3 regions of the Shewanella japonica genome follow, and region 3 is predicted to be linked to each of the others. Evidence: predicted binding sites of a transcription regulator. Region 3 holds the regulator's gene; each other region holds the start of a gene.
What was found. The regulator ArgR, encoded in region 3, controls arginine synthesis, uptake and breakdown. The targets are predictions, from matches to a motif close to ANTGAATANNTATTCANT.
Positions count from the first base shown of each region.

Region 1: the regulator ArgR is predicted to act here: its motif matches at 5,498-5,515, upstream of SJ2017_RS15700 (OadG family transporter subunit).
Region 2: the regulator ArgR is predicted to act here: its motif matches at 1,737-1,754, upstream of argC (N-acetyl-gamma-glutamyl-phosphate reductase).

Region 1 is NZ_CP020472.1:3,657,158-3,665,558, reverse strand. It holds gene alaS (alanine--tRNA ligase) at 252-2,876, shown strand; gene csrA (carbon storage regulator CsrA) at 3,377-3,577, shown strand; tRNA gene SJ2017_RS15730 (tRNA-Ser) at 4,066-4,157, shown strand; tRNA gene SJ2017_RS15725 (tRNA-Arg) at 4,180-4,256, shown strand; tRNA gene SJ2017_RS15720 (tRNA-Arg) at 4,288-4,364, shown strand; tRNA gene SJ2017_RS15715 (tRNA-Arg) at 4,395-4,471, shown strand; tRNA gene SJ2017_RS15710 (tRNA-Ser) at 4,481-4,572, shown strand; tRNA gene SJ2017_RS15705 (tRNA-Arg) at 4,653-4,729, shown strand; gene SJ2017_RS15700 (OadG family transporter subunit) at 5,651-5,899, shown strand; gene oadA (sodium-extruding oxaloacetate decarboxylase subunit alpha) at 5,916-7,709, shown strand; gene SJ2017_RS15690 (sodium ion-translocating decarboxylase subunit beta) at 7,725-8,401, shown strand, end outside.
Region 2 is NZ_CP020472.1:4,701,380-4,709,780, reverse strand. It holds gene ppc (phosphoenolpyruvate carboxylase) at 1-412, opposite strand, end outside; gene argE (acetylornithine deacetylase) at 564-1,715, opposite strand; gene argC (N-acetyl-gamma-glutamyl-phosphate reductase) at 1,973-2,953, shown strand; gene argB (acetylglutamate kinase) at 2,966-3,748, shown strand; gene SJ2017_RS20005 (ornithine carbamoyltransferase) at 3,762-4,667, shown strand; gene SJ2017_RS20000 (argininosuccinate synthase) at 4,743-5,963, shown strand; gene argH (argininosuccinate lyase) at 6,046-7,413, shown strand; gene SJ2017_RS19990 (penicillin-binding protein 1A) at 7,519-8,401, opposite strand, start outside.
Region 3 is NZ_CP020472.1:939,476-947,876, forward strand. It holds gene SJ2017_RS03995 (ABC transporter permease) at 1-712, shown strand, start outside; gene SJ2017_RS04000 (ABC transporter ATP-binding protein) at 714-1,742, shown strand; gene SJ2017_RS04005 (Dyp-type peroxidase) at 1,852-2,790, shown strand; gene argR (transcriptional regulator ArgR) at 2,909-3,379, opposite strand; gene mdh (malate dehydrogenase) at 3,696-4,631, shown strand; gene SJ2017_RS04020 (SDR family NAD(P)-dependent oxidoreductase) at 4,694-5,554, opposite strand; gene SJ2017_RS04025 (thiol-disulfide oxidoreductase DCC family protein) at 5,558-5,947, opposite strand; gene SJ2017_RS04030 (efflux RND transporter periplasmic adaptor subunit) at 6,089-7,174, shown strand; gene SJ2017_RS04035 (efflux RND transporter periplasmic adaptor subunit) at 7,176-8,291, shown strand; gene SJ2017_RS04040 (efflux RND transporter permease subunit) at 8,359-8,401, shown strand, end outside.

The sequences.
Region 1 (8,401 bases), 2.3 Mb from region 3:
ATTGGCATATGTGATCGAACGCCGCTCGTAAGGAAATGACTTCATTAAAGACGTCATTTAGCTCGTATTACGGCACAGATTATTAAAAACCAATTAACCGATTGCAGTAATCGCCCCTCATAGCAAGAAAATCGCTAATCTAAATACGCTTGGATCTCGCACCTTCAGTTTGTTTAAGTATATAATGTTGCCAATTTAAAGCTGATATTCAGCTTCATGATAAATAGAATTTATCCATTTAGGGCGATTTCATGTTTCAGACCACCACAGAATTAAGAAGCGCATTTTTAGCGTATTTTGGTAACAACGGACACCAAGTTGTCGACAGTAGCTCGTTAGTACCACATAACGATCCAACGTTATTATTTACAAATGCGGGTATGAACCAATTTAAAGAAGCTTTTCTAGGATTGGAAAATCGTGGTTATTCACGTGCAACGACATCGCAACGTTGTGTCCGTGCTGGTGGTAAGCATAATGACTTAGATAATGTAGGTTACACCGCCCGTCACCATACTTTCTTTGAAATGTTAGGTAACTTTAGTTTTGGTGATTACTTTAAAGAAGAAGCCATTTCATATGCGTGGAACTTCTTAACCCAAACACTGAAATTACCAACAGAAAAACTTTGTGTCACTATTTACGATACTGATGACGAAGCCTTTGAAATCTGGAATAAGAAAATCGGTGTTGCTGCTGAAAATATTATTCGTATTGGTGATAACAAAGGCGCTCCTTATGCCTCTGACAACTTCTGGCAAATGGGTGATACAGGTCCTTGTGGTCCATGTTCAGAGATCTTTTATGATCATGGCGAGCACATTTGGGGCGGCCGCCCTGGTACACCAGAAGAAGATGGCGATCGCTTCATTGAAATCTGGAATATCGTTTTCATGCAGTACAACCGTCAAGCTGACGGTGAAATGAAACCGCTACCAAAACCTTCAGTCGATACAGGTATGGGAATTGAGCGTATTGCAGCTATCATGCAAGGCGTACACTCAAACTACGAAATTGATATTTTCCAAGCGTTAATCAAAAAAGCGGCGGAAATTATTGGGGTTGAAGATTTAGAAAATAAATCACTGCGCGTAATTGCTGACCATATTCGTTCTTGTTCATTCTTAATTGCTGATGGTGTGATGCCGTCGAATGAAGGCCGTGGTTATGTATTGCGTCGTATCATTCGTCGTGCAGTGCGCCACGGAAATAAGTTAGGTGCAACCGATACGTTCTTCTTTAAATTACTGCCTACCCTGATTGAAGTCATGGGCGATGCGGGTAAAAGTTTGGTTGAAGCTAAAGCTATTATTGAAAAATCATTAAAAGCTGAAGAAGAACAATTTGCCAGAACACTAGAGCGTGGCTTAGGTATTTTAGATGCTGCGTTAAACGAGTTAGATACTAACGTTTTAGATGGTGAAACAGCCTTTAAACTTTACGATACCTATGGTTTCCCTGTGGATCTTACAGCTGACGTCTGTCGTGAACGTGATATTACCGTTGATGAAGCCGGTTTCGAAGCTGCGATGGCTGAGCAAAGAAGCCGTGCACAAGCTGCTGGTAATTTTGGTACTGATTATAATACTGGTCTTAAAATCGAAGGTGAAACTGAGTTTTGTGGTTACACCGAATTAAACGGTGAAGGCAGTGTTTCTGCAATTTATGTTGGTGGTGAATCAGTCGAGACGTTAGCAGCAGGTCAAGAAGCGGTAATCGTATTAGATAACACGCCTTTTTATGCTGAGTCAGGTGGTCAGGTAGGTGATAAAGGCTTACTTTCAATTGGCGAAAATGTTTTTGAAGTTGCTGATACGCAAATCTTCGGTCAAGCATTTGGTCACGAAGGTAAGTTAACGGCAGGTACATTGACTGTAGGCCAAAAAGTCACTGCAGAAGTGGATAAGAAATTACGTCACCGTACACAGTTAAATCACTCGGTGACTCACTTATTACATGCCGCCCTTCGTAATGTTTTAGGTACTCACGTAAATCAAAAGGGATCTTTAGTTAACCCTGAGCGTTTACGTTTTGACTTTGCGCACTTTGAAGCCGTAACTGCTGCAGAGCTCAAGCAAGTAGAAGATATGGTTAATACCCAAATCCGTCGTAACCATCAGCTAAAAACTGCTGTGATGGGTATTGATGAGGCAAAAGAGCAGGGCGCTATGGCTTTGTTTGGTGAAAAGTACGACAGTGAAGTACGCGTTGTGACTATGGGTGATTTCTCGATTGAACTCTGTGGTGGTACACATGTTGGCCGTACAGGTGATATTGGTTTATTCAAAATCACTTCTGAAGGCGGTATTGCGGCGGGTATTCGTCGTATTGAAGCGGTGACTGGCGTTGCGGCAATGGAGTATGTTGCTGACCAGCAAGCACAACTTGATAAAGCGGCTTCATTGTTAAAGTCTGACTCAGCTTCAGTTGTTGCTAAGCTTAAAGCGCAACTTGATAAAGTGAAGCAACTAGAAAAAGAAATGTCGCAGCTAAAAGATAAGTTAGCTGCTGCAGCTAGTGCAGATATTGCTGGTGAAGCCATTGAACTAAACGGCGTAAAAGTTCTTGTTAAAAAGCTTGAAGGTGTTGATCCTAAATCACTACGTGGTTTACAAGATGAGCTTAAGCAGAAGCTAAACTCAGCCATTATTGTGCTTGGTATAGCTAATGAAGGTAAAGTTAATCTTATTGCTGGTGTGAGTAAAGATTTAGTCGGTAAAGTGAAGGCTGGTGAGCTTGTTGCTATGGTCGCTCAGCAAGTTGGTGGTAAAGGCGGTGGTCGTCCTGATATGGCTCAAGCTGGCGGTACGCAACCAGAGAAACTTGATGATGCCTTAGCATTAGTTCAACCTTGGTTAACAGAGCGTTTAGGCTAACGGTTAATTAAGATTAAAGTCACTCTCATAGAGCAATGAACATAAAGCATCTAATATTGATAGCGGGTAAAAATGTGATTGATTTACCAGTGATTGTTAGTTGCTTTATGGCTTGAGTGATTGTTCAAGGTTTGGCATAGTAGAAACGTAATAATGACAGCGGTATTACGAAACCACATTTTTGAATAAAAACAGATTTAACGCACTGAAAATCATGTGAGTATAGTTTTTTATGCTTATTTGGTTATGAAAGCGACAAATTGTTTTGAAGGTTCTGTTTTAGCTTTGTCTAAAGAATGAACGTCAAATGTTAACAGCTTGAAACAATCGGACTTTAAAAATACCGAATTTCTTTATTTTTTGATTTTTTACAGTAAAAAGCTTAAAAATTTTATTGATTTAGTGTCGTTACTAATGATTTGTATTAAGCTAACTATATTAAAACGCGCATATTACGGATAGAAGCTGGTGTATGCTGATTGGACTAAAGGAGCAATCGAATGCTGATTTTGACTCGCCGTGTAGGCGAAACATTAATGATAGGTGATGAAGTTACAGTTACTGTGCTTGGCGTAAAAGGTAATCAGGTACGTATCGGTGTAAACGCACCTAAAGAAGTATCAGTTCATCGTGAAGAAATTTACCAACGTATCCAGTCAGAAAAATCTGGCAATACGACCCCAGAAGGGGGCAATTTCTGATAAATCAGAATTGTTAGCTATACGAATAAGGCCAGCGAAAGCTGGCTTTATTGTTTTTGGATGGTAAATAATGCTGGATCAATGGAAGCTATCGCTGTTGCTTTAATCATTTTTAAGCGTTTTTAATCATCATTGCTGTGACGCTTCTTTTTTATCTTTGAGTCGTTGACGACTTGAGTGTTGTTCTAACCCTCTAATTATTTCGATCTTCATTTATTTGCTCTAATCATTATGCACACAATTATTCTCAAATAAGCTGATTTTTAGTTTATGGGCAGGTTTATCTACTTCATTTTAATGAATGACGATGATGGCTACAAAAATGATGGTTTATTGTTTTTATCTATAAAAACAAAAATCGGGTAAAAGAATTGATAAATATTGTGGCATATGTCGGCAATGTGATTAAAAACAGTTCAAATGAATATAGTTTCTGAAAAAGGGTTTGACTTATTTTCTTCAAACAGTAATATACCGCCCAAGAAAACGGAGAGGTGGCCGAGTGGCCGAAGGCGCTCCCCTGCTAAGGGAGTATGGGCTTTAACTCCCATCGAGGGTTCGAATCCCTCCCTCTCCGCCATTTCTTAAAAATAGTAAACGATGCGCGTGTAGCTCAGCTGGATAGAGTACCTGGCTACGAACCAGGCGGTCGGAGGTTCGAATCCTCCCACGCGCACCATTACTATTAAAAAAAGCAATATCAATACGATGCGCGTGTAGCTCAGCTGGATAGAGTACCTGGCTACGAACCAGGCGGTCGGAGGTTCGAATCCTCCCACGCGCACCATTGATATTATTTGCTTTTGTACCAAATTTTGCGCGTGTAGCTCAGCTGGATAGAGTACCTGGCTACGAACCAGGCGGTCGGAGGTTCGAATCCTCCCACGCGCACCATTATTGTTCGGAGAGGTGGCCGAGTGGCCGAAGGCGCTCCCCTGCTAAGGGAGTATGGGCTTTAACTCCCATCGAGGGTTCGAATCCCTCCCTCTCCGCCATTATTTGCATAATCTAAACCATGCAACTAAGCTCATTAGCAATGAGCAAGCTCGTGTTAAGCGAGCGATATGAAAGATTTGCGCGTGTAGCTCAGCTGGATAGAGTACCTGGCTACGAACCAGGCGGTCGGAGGTTCGAATCCTCCCACGCGCACCATTATTAGAGAATGCCCTGTAGCTTGCTACAGGGCATTTTTTATTGCTGGTTCGTCAGTGCTCAATTTAAGTGTCACTTTTCTATTTTCATTTTGCGTAATAGGGCAAAGCCTTCAAAGTGTTAAATTCAATTACCTTCCTTTCTAGGCCGCCAGCGTCGTTTTAATGCTGTTTATATTTTTAGCCAATCTATACGTGTTAACAGCTTTTAATTCGCTTGATGTTGGTTAGCATGCGCTTGAGCTCTATATAGAGTCTGCGGCTAAGGGGGATCTTTTTTGCAACTCAACAAACGCATTATCTATATTGGTACTCTTTTAGGTGAAATCACTCTTAACATGGATCATCAGCGTTGATCTATTGGCATCAGGCACACTGAGGAGCATGATTTACCATGTAACTGCTCGATTGTAATAAATAGTCAATTAATCACGATAAAATTGGCATATTTATGCTTTTTACATCATCTGCACTTCTTTAGGGCGATTGGTTGTTCTTTATCTTGATATCACTTTTTAGTTAGAAGTCGTCATAATCTTGTCATTTTCTTCATAAACCCATCAAAATTAAATTATTATCATAAAAGTTTCGTTTTAATTATCGAATTCTCACCTATATCCTTTTAATTTTATTATTTTTGGTCTGACCAATTTACAAGGTGTTGGATTAATTGTTATAGATTAGTTATATTTTTCGTCAATGAAGAATTTGATATAACTAAATTAGCTGGTTGATTAGCTTTTTTATAATCATAAATTAGTTAAGATAGACTGAATATTTATTCTGAATGCCGTTTGTGAATTAATGAATGCCTACTTTTGGTGCGTGAGTTAATTTCATATATGACTTCATTATTGGCGTATGTAATCAGAACGGATCCTGTGTGCAATGACTGATTGAACACTAAGACAAGAGAGGGTGTATGACTTCAATATCTGAGCAATTATTTAACGCCTTAGGCGTGATGATAATGGGGATGAGCTTAGTCTTTATTTTTTTAAGCTTGTTAATCGTCGGTATCACTATCGTCGCCAGATTAACCAAGTCAGAAAATCAAGTTGCAGCAGCGTCGGCGCCAATAGTGCAAGCACCTGCATCAGCAGCGACACTTGACCCTAAGTTAGTAGCAGCAATCACTTCTGCTATTCATCAGTATCGTGCCAAAGATTAATAGTTTAGGAGTAATTATGAGCAAGCCTTTAGCGTTAACAGATGTAGTATTACGAGACGCCCATCAGTCTATTTTGGCAACACGCCTACGTTTAGACGATATGTTACCTATCGCTCCTTTACTGGATAAAATCGGTTATTGGTCACTTGAATCATGGGGAGGCGCGACCTTCGATTCATGCATTCGTTATTTAGGAGAAGATCCGTGGGATCGTATCCGAGAACTTAAAAAGGTCATGCCAAATACACCGCAGCAAATGTTGTTACGTGGTCAAAACCTTTTGGGGTATCGCCATTATGCTGATGATGTAGTAACTCGCTTTGTGGAGCGTGCGCATACTAACGGTGTTGACGTGTTCCGTGTGTTTGATGCAATGAATGATGTTCGTAACTTAGAAACGGCTGTTAAAGCGGTGAAACAGGTTGGTGGTCATGCTCAAGGGACTATTTCGTTTACAACTAGCCCAGTTCATACTGTTGATACTTGGGTTGATATGGCTAAAAACCTTGAAGACATGGGTTGTGAGTCATTGTGTATAAAAGACATGGCAGGTCTACTCAAACCAATGGAAGCATTTGACCTAATTAGCAGACTTAAATCTCAAACGGATTTAACAGTGTCTATGCATTGTCATGCTACAACGGGTTTAAGCACTGCAACTTATCAAAAAGCAATTGAAGCGGGTATTGATGTACTTGATACCGCCATTTCGTCAATGAGCCAAACATATGGACATTCAGCGACAGAAACCTTAGTCGCAATGGCTGAAGATAATGGCCGCTCAACCGGCTATAACATGGCGCTGTTAGAAGAAATTGCAGCTTACTTTAGAGAAGTTCGTAAAAAGTATGCTCGTTTTGAAGGTGCACTGAAAGGTATTGATTCACGCATTTTACGTGCACAAGTGCCAGGTGGCATGTTAACCAACATGGAAAACCAGCTCAAAGAGCAGGGCGCTGCAGACAAAATGGATGCTGTATTAGAAGAGATCCCTCGTGTACGTGAAGATCTTGGTTTCTTACCTTTGGTGACGCCAACGTCACAGATTGTAGGTACTCAATCTGTAATTAATGTCCTAATGGGTGAGCGATATAAAACCCTAGCTAAAGAAACTGAAGGCGTATTAAAAGGTGAGTACGGTGCAACACCTGCACCAGTTAACGCTGAACTTCAGACTAGAGTGCTAGACGGTGGTGAGGCCATTACATGTCGCCCTGCCGATCTTATTGCACCAGAGCTAGATAAGTTACGCCAAGAGTTGGCTGATATCGCGAAGAAAGACAATATTACTTTGGCGGCAGAAACTGATGATGATGTGATGACGTATGCGTTATTTAATCAAATTGGATTACAGTTCTTAACTAACCGTGGTAATCCGGACGCATTTGAGCCTATTCCAAGTGCTGATGATATGGCGGTTGTTGCTGATAAAAAAGACAAAGGGCCTGAAACCTATACCGTTAATGTCCAAGGGCAAAATTTTGTGGTGGAAGTCAGTGAAGGTGGAGATATTAGCCAAATTGTACCCACTTCATCATCAGCTGGTTCTCAAGCGCCAGCTCCGCTTGCACCATTAACGCCGGCGAGTAATGAAATTAAAGTCACGATGAACGCACCGCTGTCAGGCAATATTTTCAAAGTGATGGTGAATGATGGCGACCATGTGAATGAAGGGGATGTGGTATTAATCCTTGAAGCAATGAAGATGGAAACCGAAGTTCGAGCAGAAACGACAGGTGTGATCAGAAATATCGCGGTTAAACAAGGCGATGCAGTTGCAGTTGGCGCACCATTACTGGCACTAGCGTAAGAGGTAGGAGATAGCATGGAAGGATTAATGGCCTTTTGGTCTGAGACAGGTATTGCTAACTTCGCACCTGATCAACTATTTATGATGGCAATTGGCGGGGCATTGTTATATCTCGCCATTGCTAAAGGCTTCGAGCCACTCTTGTTAGTGCCGATTGGTTTCGGTGCTATCCTGGCGAATATTCCTAATGCGGGGTTTACCGACGAAGGCGGTCTACTTTGGTATGCCTACTATGTTGGTATTGAAACAGGCATATTCCCATTACTGATTTTCATGGGTGTGGGGGCGTTAACTGACTTTGGAGCGCTGATTGCTAATCCGAAAACCTTACTATTAGGTGCTGCGGCGCAGTTTGGTATTTTTGCGACCTTGCTTGGTGCAATTGCATTAAATTTAGTGCCTGGGTTTGAGTTTACTATGCAAGATGCTGCGGCTATTGCGATTATTGGTGGCGCCGATGGCCCAACAGCCATTTTCTTAGCCTCTAAACTAGCTCCTGATTTATTGGGTGCAATCGCAGTTGCTGCGTACTCGTACATGGCGTTAGTACCGTTAATTCAACCACCAATCATGCGTTTATTGACTAACGAATCTGAACGCACCATTAAGATGGAACAGCTGCGTGAAGTCAGTAAAAAAGAGAAAATTATTTTCCCATTGATGGTAGTGGGAATGACCATTTTATTCTTACC
Region 2 (8,401 bases), 1.2 Mb from region 3:
CTAAATCAATATCGAGGGTTTTTAAGCAGTCGATGACTTCTTGTTCATTGGCATTACTGTTTAGCATTCGTCCCAGTAACTGCTCGACAGGATCTGGTACACAGACAAGTTCATCACAGTTGCGACTTATGGTATGAAATTGCTCTGCAATATTGGCCAAGTTTAAAAATTGATTAAACGCTTTAGCAAATGGCACCAGTTCATTGTCAGGTAATGAATTGAGCAGAGCTAGCATTTGTTGTCTTGATTCGGCATCGCCTTGGCGAGACTCTTTGGCCAGAATACGAATTTGCTCTACTTTTTCAAGAAATGCATCACCAAGGTGATCGCGCATCGTATCACCTAAAATTTGCCCTAAGCTACTCACATTAGAACGTAAAGAAGCGTACATGTCGGCGGTTTGCTCTGCCATAATTACTCCATAAGTTTAACTTAATTAGCCGCTACCATTAATGGGCTACAGCTAGCACAATAGCTAGCTGTGAGGGGGTTGGTCAATGGGTTATTTTAATAATTAATCATGCACCATGATTAATCGTTACTGATAGTGAAACTTATTACAACTATTTAATACAAGCCTGATAAATAAGCTTTTTCATTAACTCAACAGTGGGGGTTAAATATTCTAACCCTATGTATTCATCTGGTTGATGAGCTTGATTGATACTACCAGGGCCCATTACTAAGGTTTGGCAGCCCAATTGTTTTATATAAGGGGCTTCAGTTGCGTAATTAACAACCTCAGGCTCGGTATTAGCGATATCTGCAACCATTTTTGTCCAATAATCATCAAGTTTACCTGCAAATGACTCTGATCCTGGGTAAAGCGTGGATATCTCAATACTGCCTGGGTATTGTTTGTTGATGTCTGCAAGATAATTAATCACCATCAACTCTAAATCAGCAAGCTCAATGCCAGGTAACGGGCGAATATCAAGATGTAAATCACAACAGCCACAAATACGGTTTGCTGCATCGCCGCCATGAACATGGCCAAAGTTCATCGTGGGGTAGGGAACACTAAATGCATCTTCACGGTAGTTTTCACTTAAATGCTGCTTGAGTTTCATCAGTTGACCGATGACTTGATGCATAATTTCAATCGCATTTAAGCCACGAGCGGGGTCAGAAGAATGACCACTTCTACCAATCACTCTGATACCTTGTGCTAAATGGCCTTTATGCATATATACCGGTTTTAAGCTGGTGGGTTCACCGATGATTGCATAGTCAGGGGCGATACTTTTTGAATCTGCAAACGCTTTAGCACCATTCATTGTGGTTTCTTCATCAGCGCTAGCAAAAATATGTAATGGACGTTTTATTTCATCAAGCGGTAACGACTTCAGCGCTTCCATAACTAAAGCAAAGAAGCCCTTCATATCGCAGGTACCTAACCCATACCAACGGTTATCTTTTTCTGTTAACTCAAAAGGGCTCTGACTCCAACGTCCTTCATCAAAAGGAACGGTGTCAGTGTGTCCAGCCAATAACAGGCCGCCACTGCCTGAGCCAATAGTTGCGATTAAGTTCTGTTTGCCTCGGCTGTCAGCCACGGTATGAACAGTGCAGTTAAAACCCATATCTGAAAACCAAGATTGAAGTAACTCAATAACTGCATGATTACTCATATCTTGCTCAGCTTCTAATGCACTGATCGAAGGGAGTGCAATTAGCTGTTTAAATGCATTTTTTAAATCTGGTAATGAATTCATAGCAACCTTTATAGTGCTTGCAATAAATATGTATTCATTATTATTGCATAATTAATTTATTGTGTTAGTCTAGCAAACAGCTAAGGCATTCACCATAACTTGATTAGATTAAAGATTATAAATATGTATTTAATTGCGATTCAATTCACTGTAACAGATCCCAAGGTAAACTATCTTCGACGATAGTTTTAATCTCGAGCACCCTGCTCATATACCGAATTATTTCTCTAGTTTACTGACCTAAAGACGACAATATAATGAAAAACATCGCAATAATTGGCGCTAGTGGCTATACCGGTGCACAAATCACCGCTTTAATTGATAACGATACATCGCTTTCTATTCAAGGCCTTTATGTATCAGAAAACAGTCTTGATAAAGGAAAGGCACTTGCTGAGCTATACCCTGCATACCAGCAAATCAAGTTGTCGTTATCTCCGCTAACGGCAGATGCTAAACAATCAATTGTAGAGGAAGCTGATGGCGTCGTGCTCGCGACTGATCATGCAGTAAGTTTAGAATTAGCTGCTTATTTTTATAAGCAAGGTTTAGCAGTTTTTGATTTAAGTGGTGCTTACCGTTTTGCTGATATCGAGCAGTACCCTAAATGGTATGGGTTTGAGCATACCCAGCAAGATGTTCTTGCTGAAGCCGTTTATGGCTTAGCAGAGTGGAATCATCAACAAATCGCTGGCAGTAAAATGATTGCTGTTCCGGGCTGTTATCCAACAGCGTCATTAACTGCACTAAAACCTTTAACGCCATACCTAACTGATGCTTACCCTGTCATTAATGCTGTTAGTGGCGTTACTGGAGCGGGCAGAAAAGCCCAGCTTCATACTAGCTTTTGTGAAGTCAGCTTAACGCCATATGGCGTATTAGGTCATCGTCACCAGCCTGAAATTGCCACTCATTTAGGGCAAGAAGTTATCTTTACTCCACACCTAGGTAACTTTAAACGGGGTATTTTAGCCACGATTACGGTTCAGTTAGCGAAAGGTACTACAGAAGCTGATATTGCTAAAGCTTATCAAGTTTACAATGACAGTCCGTTAGTTAGCGTTTTACAAAATCAATTCCCTAAGGTGGACGATGTTGTGAATACACCTAACTGCATTGTCGGTTGGAAGTATGATTCTCAAAGCAATTACTTGGTGGTTGCGAGTGCGATTGATAACTTAATGAAAGGTGCTGCAAGCCAAGGCCTGCAGTGCATTAAAATTCACTTTGGCCTATAACGGGGAATCATCATGTCACAGAGTAACCCAGTTATTGTACTAAAAGTTGGCGGTGCATTATTACAATCAGAATCAGGAATGGCTGAACTCATGGGCGTTGTTGCAAACATGATGTCTGACGGCCAGAAAGTTATTTTTGTTCACGGCGGTGGATGTTTAGTCGATGAGCAATTAACTGCCAATGGTAAAGAAACCATTAAACTGGATGGTTTAAGAGTGACTCCCAGTGACCAAATTCCGATTGTCGTAGGTGCATTGGCGGGAACGTCAAACAAGTTATTACAGGCCGCTGCAATTAAGGCGGGTATTGTGGCCGTTGGTATGAGTTTAGCCGATGGTAATACCGTTGATGCAGTAGTTAAAAATGAAAACTTAGGCCTAGTGGGTGAAGTGACACCGAAAGATGCGAGTTACTTAACTTATTTATTATCACAAGGCTGGTTGCCAATTTGTAGTTCAATTGCTGTTTCAGCACAAGGTGACATGCTTAACGTTAATGCAGATCAAGCAGCAACGGCCTTAGCAAAGTTAGTGGCAGGTCAGTTAGTACTTCTATCTGATGTACCGGGTGTATTAGATGGTAATGGCGAGTTAATTGATCAATTAAATCAACAACAAATTTCAGATTTAGTTCAGCAAGGCGTGATAGAAAAAGGAATGAAAGTCAAAGTCGAAGCGGCATTAGAAGTTGCTCAGTGGATGGGGAAGCCGGTGCAAGTTGCATCTTGGAAACAGCCTCAACAATTAATTGCCTTATCAAACGGACAATCCGTTGGCACCCAAATTCAGCCATAGGAGTAACACACTAATGGAACATTTATTATCTATAAAAGATTTATCGCAAACAGAGTTACTTGATTTATTAGCGCTTGCTAAGAAGATTAAAGCAAATCCAGCTGATTATAACCAAGCCTTGGCAGGTAAAAGCGTGGTGATGTTGTTTGAGAAACCTTCTTTACGTACCAGAGTGAGTTTTGATATCGGCATTAATAAATTAGGTGGCCATTCAGTTTATTTAGATCAGCAAAATGGGGCCTTAGGTAAACGTGAGCCGGTTTCTGATTTTGCTACTAATATTTCTTGTTGGGCTGATGCGATTGTTGCCAGAACATTTTCTCATACGACTATCGCAGGGTTAGCTAAGCATGCTTCAGTGCCAGTGATTAATGCATTATGTAACTTATACCACCCATGCCAAGGCTTAGCTGATTTTCTGACATTATCTGAAAAGTTTGATGATATCAGTAACGTGAAATTAGCTTACTTAGGTGATGGTAATAATGTGACTCATTCATTAATGTATGGCGCTGCAATTTTAGGTGCCACTATGACTGTGGTTTGCCCGCCGGGTCATTTCCCTGATGGACAAGTGGTGTGTGAAGCACAAGCGTTAGCTGCAAAGCATGGCGGCAAGCTTATTTTAACCTCAGATATTAATGAAATGGGCCCGCAAGATGCGGTTTACACCGACACTTGGATCTCTATGGGAGATAACACTTCAATGGAAGAGATTGAAGCCAAATTTAAACCTTACCAAGTCAATACAGCATTAATGACCCAAGTTGGTGCTAATTACTTCATGCATTGTTTACCTGCATATAGAGAAGTGGAAGCGACTGCAGAAATCGTTGACGGTGAAGGTTCACTTATTTTGCAACAAGCAGAAAACAGAATGCATGCACAAAATGCAGTACTGGTAACGCTATTAGGTTAAAAAAATACTTCGTCGATTGGCTTTAATACAGTAAGTGAATCGGCTTTACCCAGTTTATGTTAGGAAATATTAAAGATGTCTATTGAACAACAACCAAGCATTAAAAAAGTCGTATTAGCGTATTCAGGTGGATTGGACACTTCGGCCATTATCCCTTGGTTAAAAGAAACCTATGATAATTGTGAAATTGTTGCCTTTTGTGCCGACGTTGGTCAAGGCGATGCGGAGCTTGAAGGCTTACATGAAAAAGCCATAGCGTCAGGCGCTTCTGAATGTTACATCGTTGATTTAAAAGAAGAGCTGGTGGCCGACTATATCTACCCTACCATTGCAACAGGGGCGATTTATGAAGGTACTTACCTATTAGGTACGTCAATGGCACGTCCTATTATTGCCAAGGCGCAAGTTGAAGTTGCACGTAAAGTGGGTGCTGATGCGGTATGTCATGGATGTACAGGTAAAGGTAATGACCAAGTCCGTTTTGAAGGATGCTTTGCTGCGCTGGCACCAGATTTAAAAGTGATAGCACCGTGGCGTGAATGGTCAATGGTAAGTCGTGAAGACTTGCTTGATTACTTAGCTGAAAGAAATATTGAGACAACAGCTTCTGCAACTAAAATTTATAGCCGTGATGCTAATGCTTGGCACATTTCACATGAAGGTGGTGAGTTAGAAGATCCTTGGAACGAGCCAAGTAAAGAAGTATGGACTATGACTGTTGCGCCAGAAGATGCGCCTAATACGCCAGAATACGTTGCACTAAGTATAGAGAATGGTCGTGTGACTCATGTTGACGGTGTTGCGTTATCGCCATATGCAGCATTAATGCAATTAAACGAGGTAGCGGCGGCACACGGTGTGGGTCGTATTGATATAACTGAAAACCGTTTAGTGGGCATGAAATCTCGTGGTTGTTATGAAACGCCAGGTGGAACAGTGATGTTTGCTGGTCTTCGTGCGATAGAAGAGCTGGTATTAGATAAAACTAGTCGTGAATGGAGAGAGCAAGTTGGCGCTCAAATGGCCCACCTTGTGTATGACGGCCGTTGGTTTACCCCTTTATGTAATTCACTTTTAGCTGCATCTGAATCTTTAGCGGAATTAGTGAATGGTGAAGTGGTCGTTAAGTTATACAAAGGTCAAGCGAGTGTCATGAAAAAGCGTTCTCCAAACAGCCTATATTCTGAAGAATTTGCCACATTTGGTGATGATGATGTTTATGATCAAAAAGATGCAGAAGGCTTTATCCGTCTTTATTCTTTATCAAGTCGCATCAGAGCACTTAATAGTAAGTAGACCTGTTAATTAATATGAAAAATAAACGGGGCAGCAAGCCCCGTTTTTGTAAACAGATAAGAATTGAAAAGAGGGTATCGACATGGCGTTATGGGGCGGAAGATTCAGTCAAGAAAGCAGTGCATTATTCAAATTATTTAATGATTCATTACCAGTAGATTATCGCTTAATTGAAGAAGACATTGTGGGTTCAATTGCATGGGCTAGCGCTATTACTTCTGTCGGTATTTTAACGCAACAAGAATGTGAACAGTTGCATGCTGCGTTAAATGAATTGTTGGCTGAAGTCGCCGATAAACCTGAGGCTATCATTGCGTCAGGAGCAGAAGATATTCATAGCTTTGTTGAGCAGTCACTAATTGCCAAAGTCGGTGATTTAGGTAAGAAATTACACACTGGTCGTTCACGTAACGATCAAGTCGCAACAGACCTCAAGTTATGGTGTAAAAAAGAGGGTGAGCAATCACTTACATTACTGCGCAAGTTAAAGAACGCCCTCATCGATTTAGCTGAACGTGAAATTGATGCTGTGATGCCTGGTTATACTCATTTACAAAGAGCACAACCCGTGTTGTTTGGTCATTGGTGTTTGGCTTATGTTGAAATGTTTGAGCGTGATATTAGTCGCCTTGAAGATGCATTGAAACGTGCAGATACTTGTCCGTTGGGTTGTGGTGCATTAGCGGGAACCGCTTATCCAATGGATAGGCATGCAATTGCCGAGTCTCTAGGCTTTTCTGCTCCAACGTTAAACAGTCTAGATACTGTATCTGATCGTGATCATGTGATTGAACTTTGTAGTGATGCATCGATTAGTATGATGCATTTAAGCCGTATGGCGGAAGATTTGATTTTCTTCAATAGTGGTGAGGCTGGCTTTATTGACTTAGATGATGAAGTGACTTCGGGTTCATCATTAATGCCACAAAAGAAGAACCCAGATGCATTGGAACTGATCCGTGGTAAAACTGGCCGCGTTTATGGCAGCTTGGTGGGCATTTTAACCACAATGAAAGCACTACCTTTGGCGTACAACAAAGATATGCAGGAAGACAAAGAAGGCTTATTTGATGTGATGGATAGCTGGTCAATTTGTCTTGAAATGGCCGCATTAGTTCTTAGCGGTTTACAAGTAAACCGTGAAAGAACACTCGCTGCTGCCCAGCAAGGTTATGCTAATTCTACAGAGCTAGCTGATTATCTAGTGGCTAAAGGTATGCCATTTAGAGAAGCCCATCATGTCGTCGGTGAAGTTGTCGTCGCCGCGATTGCTAAACAAACACCATTAGAAGACTTGGTTATTTCAGAGTTACAGCAATTTAGTCCAATTATCAGTGATGATGTTTATGAGTGTTTGACTATTGAGTCATGCTTAGAAAAGCGTGAAGCGTTAGGTGGCACATCATTAGCGCAAGTTAAACAAGCATTAGCTGCAAAGCAAGGTAAGTAGCCACTTACTTTATTGTTTGAGCCTTGACTGTAATAACAAAAAGCCCTGAGTTTAAGTTAACTCAGGGCTTTTTAGCATTCACATTTTATAGATGCATTTTAGGGTTTATTGAAATAAATCATCTGTTGGATTTTCAATAAATATATCGTCATCAATGGTTTCTTCTGTCGCATATTCAGTCGGTTCAGTTCCTTCGACAAAGTACTCAAAAGAAGTTGTGTGATCAGTTTTACGCGTTAATAAACCCGTTGCTAAATCAATACGAGCAGAGATAATGCCTTTAGGCGGAATGGTGGTCTTTTCCTCAGTGCCTTTGAGCGCTTGATTCATAAAATCATTCCAACCAGGCCCAGCTGTCTTGGCGCCTGCTTCTGCCCCTGATATCTGATTTTCAGGTCCATCAGCTACCCAGCTTGTACGACCTAAACGGCGGCTGTGATCATCAAAGCCGACCCAGAATGTTGACGTTAATGTTGGATTGAACCCACTAAACCAGGTATCACGAGATTCATTGGTTGTTCCTGTTTTACCAGCAATATCATGACGCTTGATTAGGCGAGAAGCTCGCCATGCCGTCCCGTTCCAACCAGTGCCTTTACTCCAATTACCGCCACCCCAAATAACACTTTTTAATGCCTCAGAGATAAGGAAAGCGGTTTGCTCAGTAATAATTCTTGGTGCATAACGACTATTCTCATCGCCACATTGACTAATAGCACTTGATTGAGCAGTCGTGTCATTTGCTTGGTTAACTTCAGCTTGTTGTGAGCTAGCAAATTCAGCTGCCATTGCTGCAAATGGGTCATTTGCGTCTGAATTAGACGTTAATTCTGTATCACTTAGATTGTCATCAGTTCCATTATTATCATTTTCTGATGGCGTACACGCTAAAAGAGGGTTGGCTTCTTCAATTACATTGTCATAAGAGTCGGTGACTTGCTTGATAAAGTAAGGCTCCACTAAGTAACCACCGTTGGTGAACACATTA
Region 3 (8,401 bases):
GGTGCTTGCAGGCTATGCAATTGACTACTTTGACGAAAGCTGGAATAGCCGCTTTTGGCAATACAGTTTTAATAGTTTATATATCGCAGCCGTAGTGAGTTTTATCTGTGTTGTACTGGCATTAATTATGATGTTTGTTCGCCGTGTTAGCCCACGTAAAAGTGATTTGCTACCCTCACGATTAAGCAGCACGGGTTATGCAATACCTGGCACGGTACTGGCAATTGGCGTTTTGGTTCCACTGACTTATCTTGATTTTGCCATTAATGATGTTTATGCCTACATTGATAGCAGAGGACCTGGCTTATTATTTACGGGCAGTGTCATTGCGCTTATTTTTGCTTTTTGCGTTCGCTTTGTGGCGATTTCAATTGGCAGTATCGAAAATAGCTATAAGCGAATGTCTCCTTCGTTAGATATGGCAAGTATTACTATGGGGCAAACCCCAAGACAGCTGCTATGGCGTGTGCATTTACCTTTGTTACGTAAAGGCATATTTGCAGGAGCACTGTTAGTATTTATTGAAAGCATGAAAGAGCTGCCAGCAGCGTTACTATTGCGTCCTATCGGTTTTGAAAACCTTGCGACTCATGTTTTTCAGTTTGTTTCTGATGAGCAACTAGAGCATGGTGCTTTGGCTGCAATTGTCATCGTAATCGTTGGACTTATCCCATTGATTTACCTTAATCGTTCGCTGGAGCAAGAGAGCTAATATGTCCACACTGACCATTAAAAATGTTAAAAGTGACTACCAAGGGCAGGTCATACTTAATGGACTCAACTTAACGTTAGAGCAGGGAGAAATCGTTGCGCTGTTAGGGCCTAGTGGCTGCGGTAAAACCACGTTATTACGTGCTATTGCTGGTCTTCAAGCGATCAGTGAAGGTGAAATTATCATAAATGGTCAATCGCTAAGTGCTGATGGCGTATTTGTTCCCAGCGAAAAGCGTGGCATTGGGATGATTTTTCAAGATTATGCATTGTTTCCCCATTTAACCGTCAGTGATAATATTTTGTTTGGCGTTAAGGGGTTATCTGAAAAAGATCGCCAAGACCGCCTTGAGGATATGCTCGCTTTAGTTAAGCTTGAAGGCTTAGGGAAACGTTACCCTCATGAGTTATCAGGTGGCCAGCAACAACGTGTTTCGATTGCCAGAGCCTTAGCGTATCAACCCGAGATTTTACTTCTCGATGAGCCTTTTTCTAATATCGATTCTCAAGTGCGTAGTGAGATGATGCTGGAAATTAGACAGATCTTAAAGCAGCGTAATGTCAGTGCAGTTTTTGTCACTCACAGTAAAGATGAAGCATTTGTATTTGCAGATAAACTGGCTTTATTTAAAGAAGGTGGAATTGTTCAGCATGGTATTGCAGAAGACTTGTACGGTGCGCCAAACGATCGTTACGTTGCAGAGTTTCTTGGTGAAGGTAATTACATTACCGTCACCATTAAAAGCGCCACGCAAGTCGCCTCCATATTAGGCTTAATAGAAAGCACTAGCCTGATAAAAAACGTGGTTAATACTCAGGGGCAATTACTTCTCAGACCGCAGCAAATCGAGATTCAACCTGCAGCACAGGGGCAAGGTGAAATTGTCGAGCGACGTTTTCTGGGTACAATTTGTCATTATTGGGTTAAAGTAGGTCAACAGACGCTCGAAGTGAGAAGTCAGTTAACCGAACTGACATTAGGCCAGAAAGTTAATTTGTCCATATCAGCGCATCCGCTAGTGATTTTTTAGTGACCTAAGTCTAAATTGATTAAATATTGCATAGAGCAGTAAGGAATAAATTGCTCAATTGCCTTAAACTCTTTATATCTTATTATTGTTAAAGGTGATTGATTCCAACATGGAAACACAGAATATGCCTCGCGAACAGTTAGGGATTTGTGCTGAAGGAAATCTGCATAGCGTCTATTTGATGTTTAATGCAAATGATGGTGTCGAAGATCAGCTTCGCCCATGTTTAGCCAATGTAGCCCAATATATTTATGAATTATCTGACCAATATGCAGATAGTGCATTTAATGGCTTTGTTGCTATTGGTGCGAATTATTGGGATACCATTTTTGACGGACAAAGACCTGCTCAATTACGCCCTTTTCCTGCGATGAATGAAGGTAATCGAGATGCACCTGCAATCGAATACGACTTATTCATGCATATCCGCTGCGATCGTTATGACATTTTGCATTTAGTTGCCAATGAAATTAGCCAAATGTTTGAAGGTTTGGTTGAGTTAATTGAAGAAGAACGTGGCTTTAGATTTATGGACAGCCGTGACTTAACTGGCTTTGTCGATGGTACAGAAAACCCGAAAGGGCGCAGCCGTCAAGAAGTTGCTTTAGTGGCTGATGAGGATATCTCATTTAAAGGCGGTAGTTATGTTCATGTGCAAAAATATGCCCATAACTTGAGTAAATGGAATCGCCTACCGCAGAAGAAACAAGAAGATATCATTGGCCGTACTAAGCAAGATGATATTGAATACGCTTCTGAAGATAAGCCATTAACCAGCCATATCAAGCGAGTTAATTTAAAAGATGCAGATGGTAAGTCGATGGAGATTTTACGCCAGAGCATGCCTTTTGGCTCGTTAAGAGAGCAAGGGTTGATGTTTATCTCGACCTGCCATAACCCAACTCATTTTGAAGAAATGCTACGCAGCATGATTTATGGTGACGGTCATGGTAATCACGACCACCTCATGCAGTTTACTAAAGCACTGACGGGGTCATCATTCTTTGCGCCATCATTAGATTTTTTAGCGCAGTTTGCTAACGACTAATTTTGCAAGATACGCGTTCTTGTAAGCTTGGGTAGATTAAAACCAAAAAAAGCAATGCCAAGGCATTGCTTTTTTATTGCGTTTTCGTCCGTACTACAGACTCAACATAACGCTTGTTTTACTCGCTGTAGTTAAACAGTGATTTAACTGTTTCTAACGTATCATCGATGGTTTTAATGCTGGATGGACAAATGAAGATCGTGTCGTCACCAGCAATGGTACCTAAAATGCCTTCAGGCTTACCTATTGAATCAAGTAATCGTGCGATGAGTTGTGCTGCACCTGGACTGGTACGCACTACAATCATAGCTTGGTTATGATCAACATCTAATACTAAGTTTTTAACTGGGCTACCTGCTGTCGGTACACCTAATTCAGCGGGCAAACAGTACACCATTTCTTGCTTAGCATTTCGAGTCCGCACCGCGCCAAACTTACTGAGCATGCGCGATACTTTAGATTGGTTTATGTTGCCAAAACCTTCTGCTTGTAGTGCGTTGACGATCTCACTTTGGCTACCAAAGCGCTCTTCCTTTAATATCGACTTAAACGTTTTAACGAGTTCATCCTGATTCTTGGTCGCTGGCATATTTTTTTTCGTCTTATAGTAATTTTTAAATTGAATACAATATATTCACAAAACGGGTTCATTTTGAATATATAAACGTCACAAGTCAAGAAATAAGCTAAATCGGTGAATAAAAATTCACTTTACAGTGTAAGTGCTAAATCAGGGATTATTGATATATATATCATAGAATAAGTTAATTGCTTTACTCCACTAAGGGATAATTGAAATTGTCTCGCTGATGCAGTAATGTGACGCCACAAGAAATATGATCTATGTCACAGACTGAGAATCATAAACTTAGAAGTCAAACATAAGAACGTTATTGGAGATAATTATGAAAGTAGCTGTACTTGGTGCTGCTGGCGGTATCGGCCAGGCCCTAGCTTTACTATTAAAAACTCAACTTCCTGCAGGCTCAAAGTTGTCTCTGTATGACATTGCTCCTGTAACACCAGGTGTTGCTGTCGATTTAAGCCACATCCCAACAGATGTTGAAGTGGCTGGTTTTGCTGGTGAAGATCCAACGCCTGCGCTAGTTGACGCTGATGTTGTTCTTATTTCTGCTGGTGTTGCACGTAAGCCTGGAATGGATCGTTCAGATCTATTTAACATCAATGCGGGTATCGTACGTAACCTTATTGAAAAAGTCGCTGCTACTTGCCCTAAAGCATTGATTGGTGTGATCACTAACCCAGTAAATACAACAGTTGCTATTGCTGCTGAAGTACTTAAAAAAGCGGGTGTTTACGATAAGAATCGTTTATTCGGTGTGACGACACTTGATGTTATTCGTTCTGAAACTTTCATCGCTGAGCTTAAAGGCTTAAACGTTGCTGATGTTAACATTAACGTTATCGGCGGCCACAGTGGTGTGACTATTCTTCCACTTCTTTCACAAGTTGAAGGCGTAAGCTTTACTGATGAAGAAGTTGCTTCACTAACAACTCGCATCCAAAACGCTGGTACAGAAGTTGTTGAAGCTAAAGCCGGTGGCGGTAGTGCGACACTTTCAATGGGTCAAGCGGCATGTCGTTTCGGTCTATCTTTAGTTCGCGGCCTACAAGGTGAAGCAAACGTTGTTGAATGTGCATACGTAGATGGCGGCAGCGAGCACGCTGAATTCTTCGCACAGCCTGTTGTATTAGGTAAAAACGGCGTAGAAAAAGTACTTCCATACGGTGAAGTAAGCGCATTTGAAGCAAACGCACGTGATGCAATGCTTGATACGTTAAAAGGCGATATCGACCTAGGTGTTGAATTCGTTAAGTAAGCTCATCGTTTACGACAAAAAGCGAAGCCTAGGCTTCGCTTTTTTGTGTCTGTAATCTGCAGTTACCACTGCACTGTTTTACCTTGCCAATCAAGAAACTCTGCTTGGTTGTTAAATTCAATACCTTGGTGAATTGTGAGTAATTGCTGGGCGACGAAGTCTGCGGTGAACAATTTCCCTTCGGGAACGTTAGCCTGAAAAGGTTTAGATAACTCGGTATCGGTTGTACCAGGGTGAAACGCGATCAATTTTGTATTTTTAGCTCGGCGTGCATACTCAATTGCACTGGTTTTTATTAACATATTCAGTGCCGCTTTTGATGCTCTGTAGCTATACCAGCCTCCTAACTGATTTTCACTGATACTGCCAACTCTGGCACTTAACACACTGATGATGCATGCCTGCTTGCCGTTTACGAGTTTAACGAGATGTTGAAGCCACATCATTGGCACTAATGTGTTGGATTGAAAGACTGACAGCATAGATGCTGGGGTAATATCTTCAAGGCGCTTTTCTGGCGATAAAACAGTTGATGGCTCAATTTGTAGATTTTCTGGACTCTTTGAGGTCTGTGGATTATGTGTATGGACTGACATTTGATTGTTTAATGAATGCAATCTGCCATTACAAATAAACACCTTGGTGATACGCCCTTTAATTGATGATAGAGCAAGGCACACTCTTGCTATGTTTTCGTTAGCGTCATTACTGGCGCTATTGCCTGAGCCATTCATGGTGTAATCGCAGGAAATGTGGTGATGAATGTTATTGCTAACATTAAAAACCAGTTCTTTTTGACTGATGGTAATGATTTGCTCAATCTCAGCATTATCAGCGAGCTCGGTGAAAATCGCTTTTGCAATACCTGAAGATGCGCCGATAACAATGGCAGTGTTAACGGCTTGAACACGACAGATATCCATAGGCTACTTCAACTTACAGCTACCGTCTTCACAACGTTGCTGTCCTGTGAGTAGATAAGAAATTTGGTAGCGATTTTTCGCAAATCCACGATAAGCGATATCAGCAAAAGGTTTAACACAAGGTAAGCGTAATAATTGAATCCACTTATGCTTACCTGTTAATGCCCAAGCTTTAGCTGTCACATCTAATCCCGTTAGAATTGTGCCGTCATTTGTTTCTGCATGCAGGATGTTATTGGCCACAGATAAATCAATATGGGGGTATTTTTCTTCGAAATTGTCTTGGTTTAAATCAGCCAATTCAATTTTGTGTAATCGATCGTGCTTCTTAAGTTGCGCCATTTCGTTAGAACATAATGGACAAGCGCTATCGTAAAAAATTCGTAACTCCATAGTGCACCTCAGCCTGTTTGGGTTAAAAATCAATACGTCGATTGTCACAAGTTAGATCTTTTTTGTGCTCTAGTGCACCTATTATGGGGTGTCATTGAATGTTAGTATCGTACTAATTGCTCACTTTTGACGGAACAAAACATGAAGAAACTCAGCCAGTTTAGTTCTTTTTTAGTTATATTCCCCTCGATAATTTCCAGTGTTTTACTCAGTGTTGCCAACGCAGAAGAAGGCAGTGAAGCCACCAGTCGTGATATCCCTCGTCCAGTCAAAGTGCTGCAAGTTGATGTGGGCTCTGAATACCGTGAGCGCTTTTTACCAGGCGAAGTTAAAGCCTCAGAAAAAGCGGCATTGTCATTTCGAGTCTCAGGTGAAATTGCTGAAATCTTTGTTAGACCTGGAGATGCCGTTGAACCAGGAGATATATTAGCCACACTCGATAGTGATATTTATCAGCAACACTTAGCCATGGCGCAAGCACAATTCGAGTTAGCTAAAGTGTTGTTTGAGCGCAATGAGTCTTTGGTTGAGCAAGGGGTGGTATCACGTAACGATTATGACCAAGCTAAAAGTGATTTTACCGTAGCTCAAGCTGCACTGGATAAAGCCAAAACCGATGTGACCTACACTAAGTTGCGTGCCCCCTATCAAGGGGTGATTTCTAAACGCAGTAAGCGTGAGTTTGAGTTTGTCCAAGCACAAGAAGAAGTCATGGGGATTCGAACTGATGCATCTGCAGATATTAGTTTCCAATTGCCAGAGCAATTTATAGGTTTTTTACAAAAATCTGATAAAGGCTTAGAAGATATAGACAACATAGAAGTTAAGTTTGATAGCCGCGATCAATGGTATGTCGCTCGCTTAAAAGAGCTTAATACCGTTGCCGACCCTACAACTAGTAGTTACACCATTATATTAACTTTACCAATGCCAGATGAACTGAATGTTCTACCTGGCATGTCAGCACGAGTCAAAGTTAAGTTGCCCGCAAGAACGGCCGATGCCCATCCGAAAATCCCTAAAGGCGCAGTGGTCAAAGAAAACCAACAAGCCTATGTATTTACTTGGTCACCGACTCAGCAACGAGTCAAAAAGGTACCTGTTACCCTACAGGGAACTCGAATGATGTCAGGGCTAAATGATGGTGATTGGCTCGTCGTCGCAGGAGCCGCTGAGCTTAAAGATGGCCAAGCAGCGGTGAAGTGGATTAAAGAGCGAGGCTTATAATATGCAACGGATTCAACATTCTAGAATGAGTTTTATCATTAATCGTCTAGGGGTTGTTGCCTTAGGCCTATTGAGCTTATCTGCCTGTGAGCGCACTGTAGACATTGAGCCAACAAAAACCTTAGTGAAAACTTATACCTTGCCTCATGCTAATAATGAAGTGATGCGTGAATTTAATGGTGTGGCTAGAGCGCAAGATTTAACGAATCTGTCTTTTAGAGTTGAGGGGCGAATAGAGCGTATACCTGCAACCAAAGGCAAGTCGGTTGAAAAAGGTGAGTTACTCGCCGTACTTGAAAAACGTGACTACACCATTGCCTTAAGCGATCGTCAAGCACGTTTAGAAGTCAGTTATAAACAGGCCCAACGAGGCAAGCAGTTAGTTGAAAGTAAGCTAATGGCACAATCTGACTACGATGAAATGAATGCCCAATATTTAGTGGCCAAAGCAGAAGAGCGCCAAGCTGAGTTAAACCTGCAATACACAGAATTGCGCGCGCCATTTTCAGGGATTGTCAGTGATGTATTTTTAGAGTCTTTTGAAAATGTGCAGCCGGGTGTATCTGTACTCAGTATTCAAAAAGTTGAGCGTATTGAAGTTGATGTGCAAATTCCAGATATGCTGATTGCTGTTTCAAAAAAGCAAGAAGACAGAGAGAGTCAAGCCAAGTTGAATGTCAGCTTTGAGGCTTTTCCTAATACTCAATTTAGCGGCCGTTTATTAGAGGTCAACACCGAAAAAGATCCCACGACATCAACTTATATTGCCACCATTGCAGTGGACTTAGACCCCAAATATAAAGTGTTAGAAGGCATGCCAGCAAAAGTACAAGTTAACTTGAGCGACATGACTTACACCTATCATCGAGAATATTTAGTGCTAATCGAAGCGGTTGTTATGCAAGATGGTAGTGATATTGATGCACAAAATAGTGGTGTTTGGCTTTACAACGCTGCCGATAATTCGATTCAGTATCAACCAGTAACACTGGGGGTTATTGTCGGTGATGAAATTGAAGTGATCAGTGGCCTTGATGATGGCCAAACCATTATCACAACAGGCGCAGCCCGTTTAGTTAAAGGCCAGCAAGTACAGTTACTAGAGGAGGGAGCATGATGACTCGGTATCCAAAAGTACTCCTTAATAACGCCAATCACTCAACTGATACAAGGGAAAGTGTGTAATGAATATAGCAGGCTACTTTGTTAAAAATACTGTGATCAGTT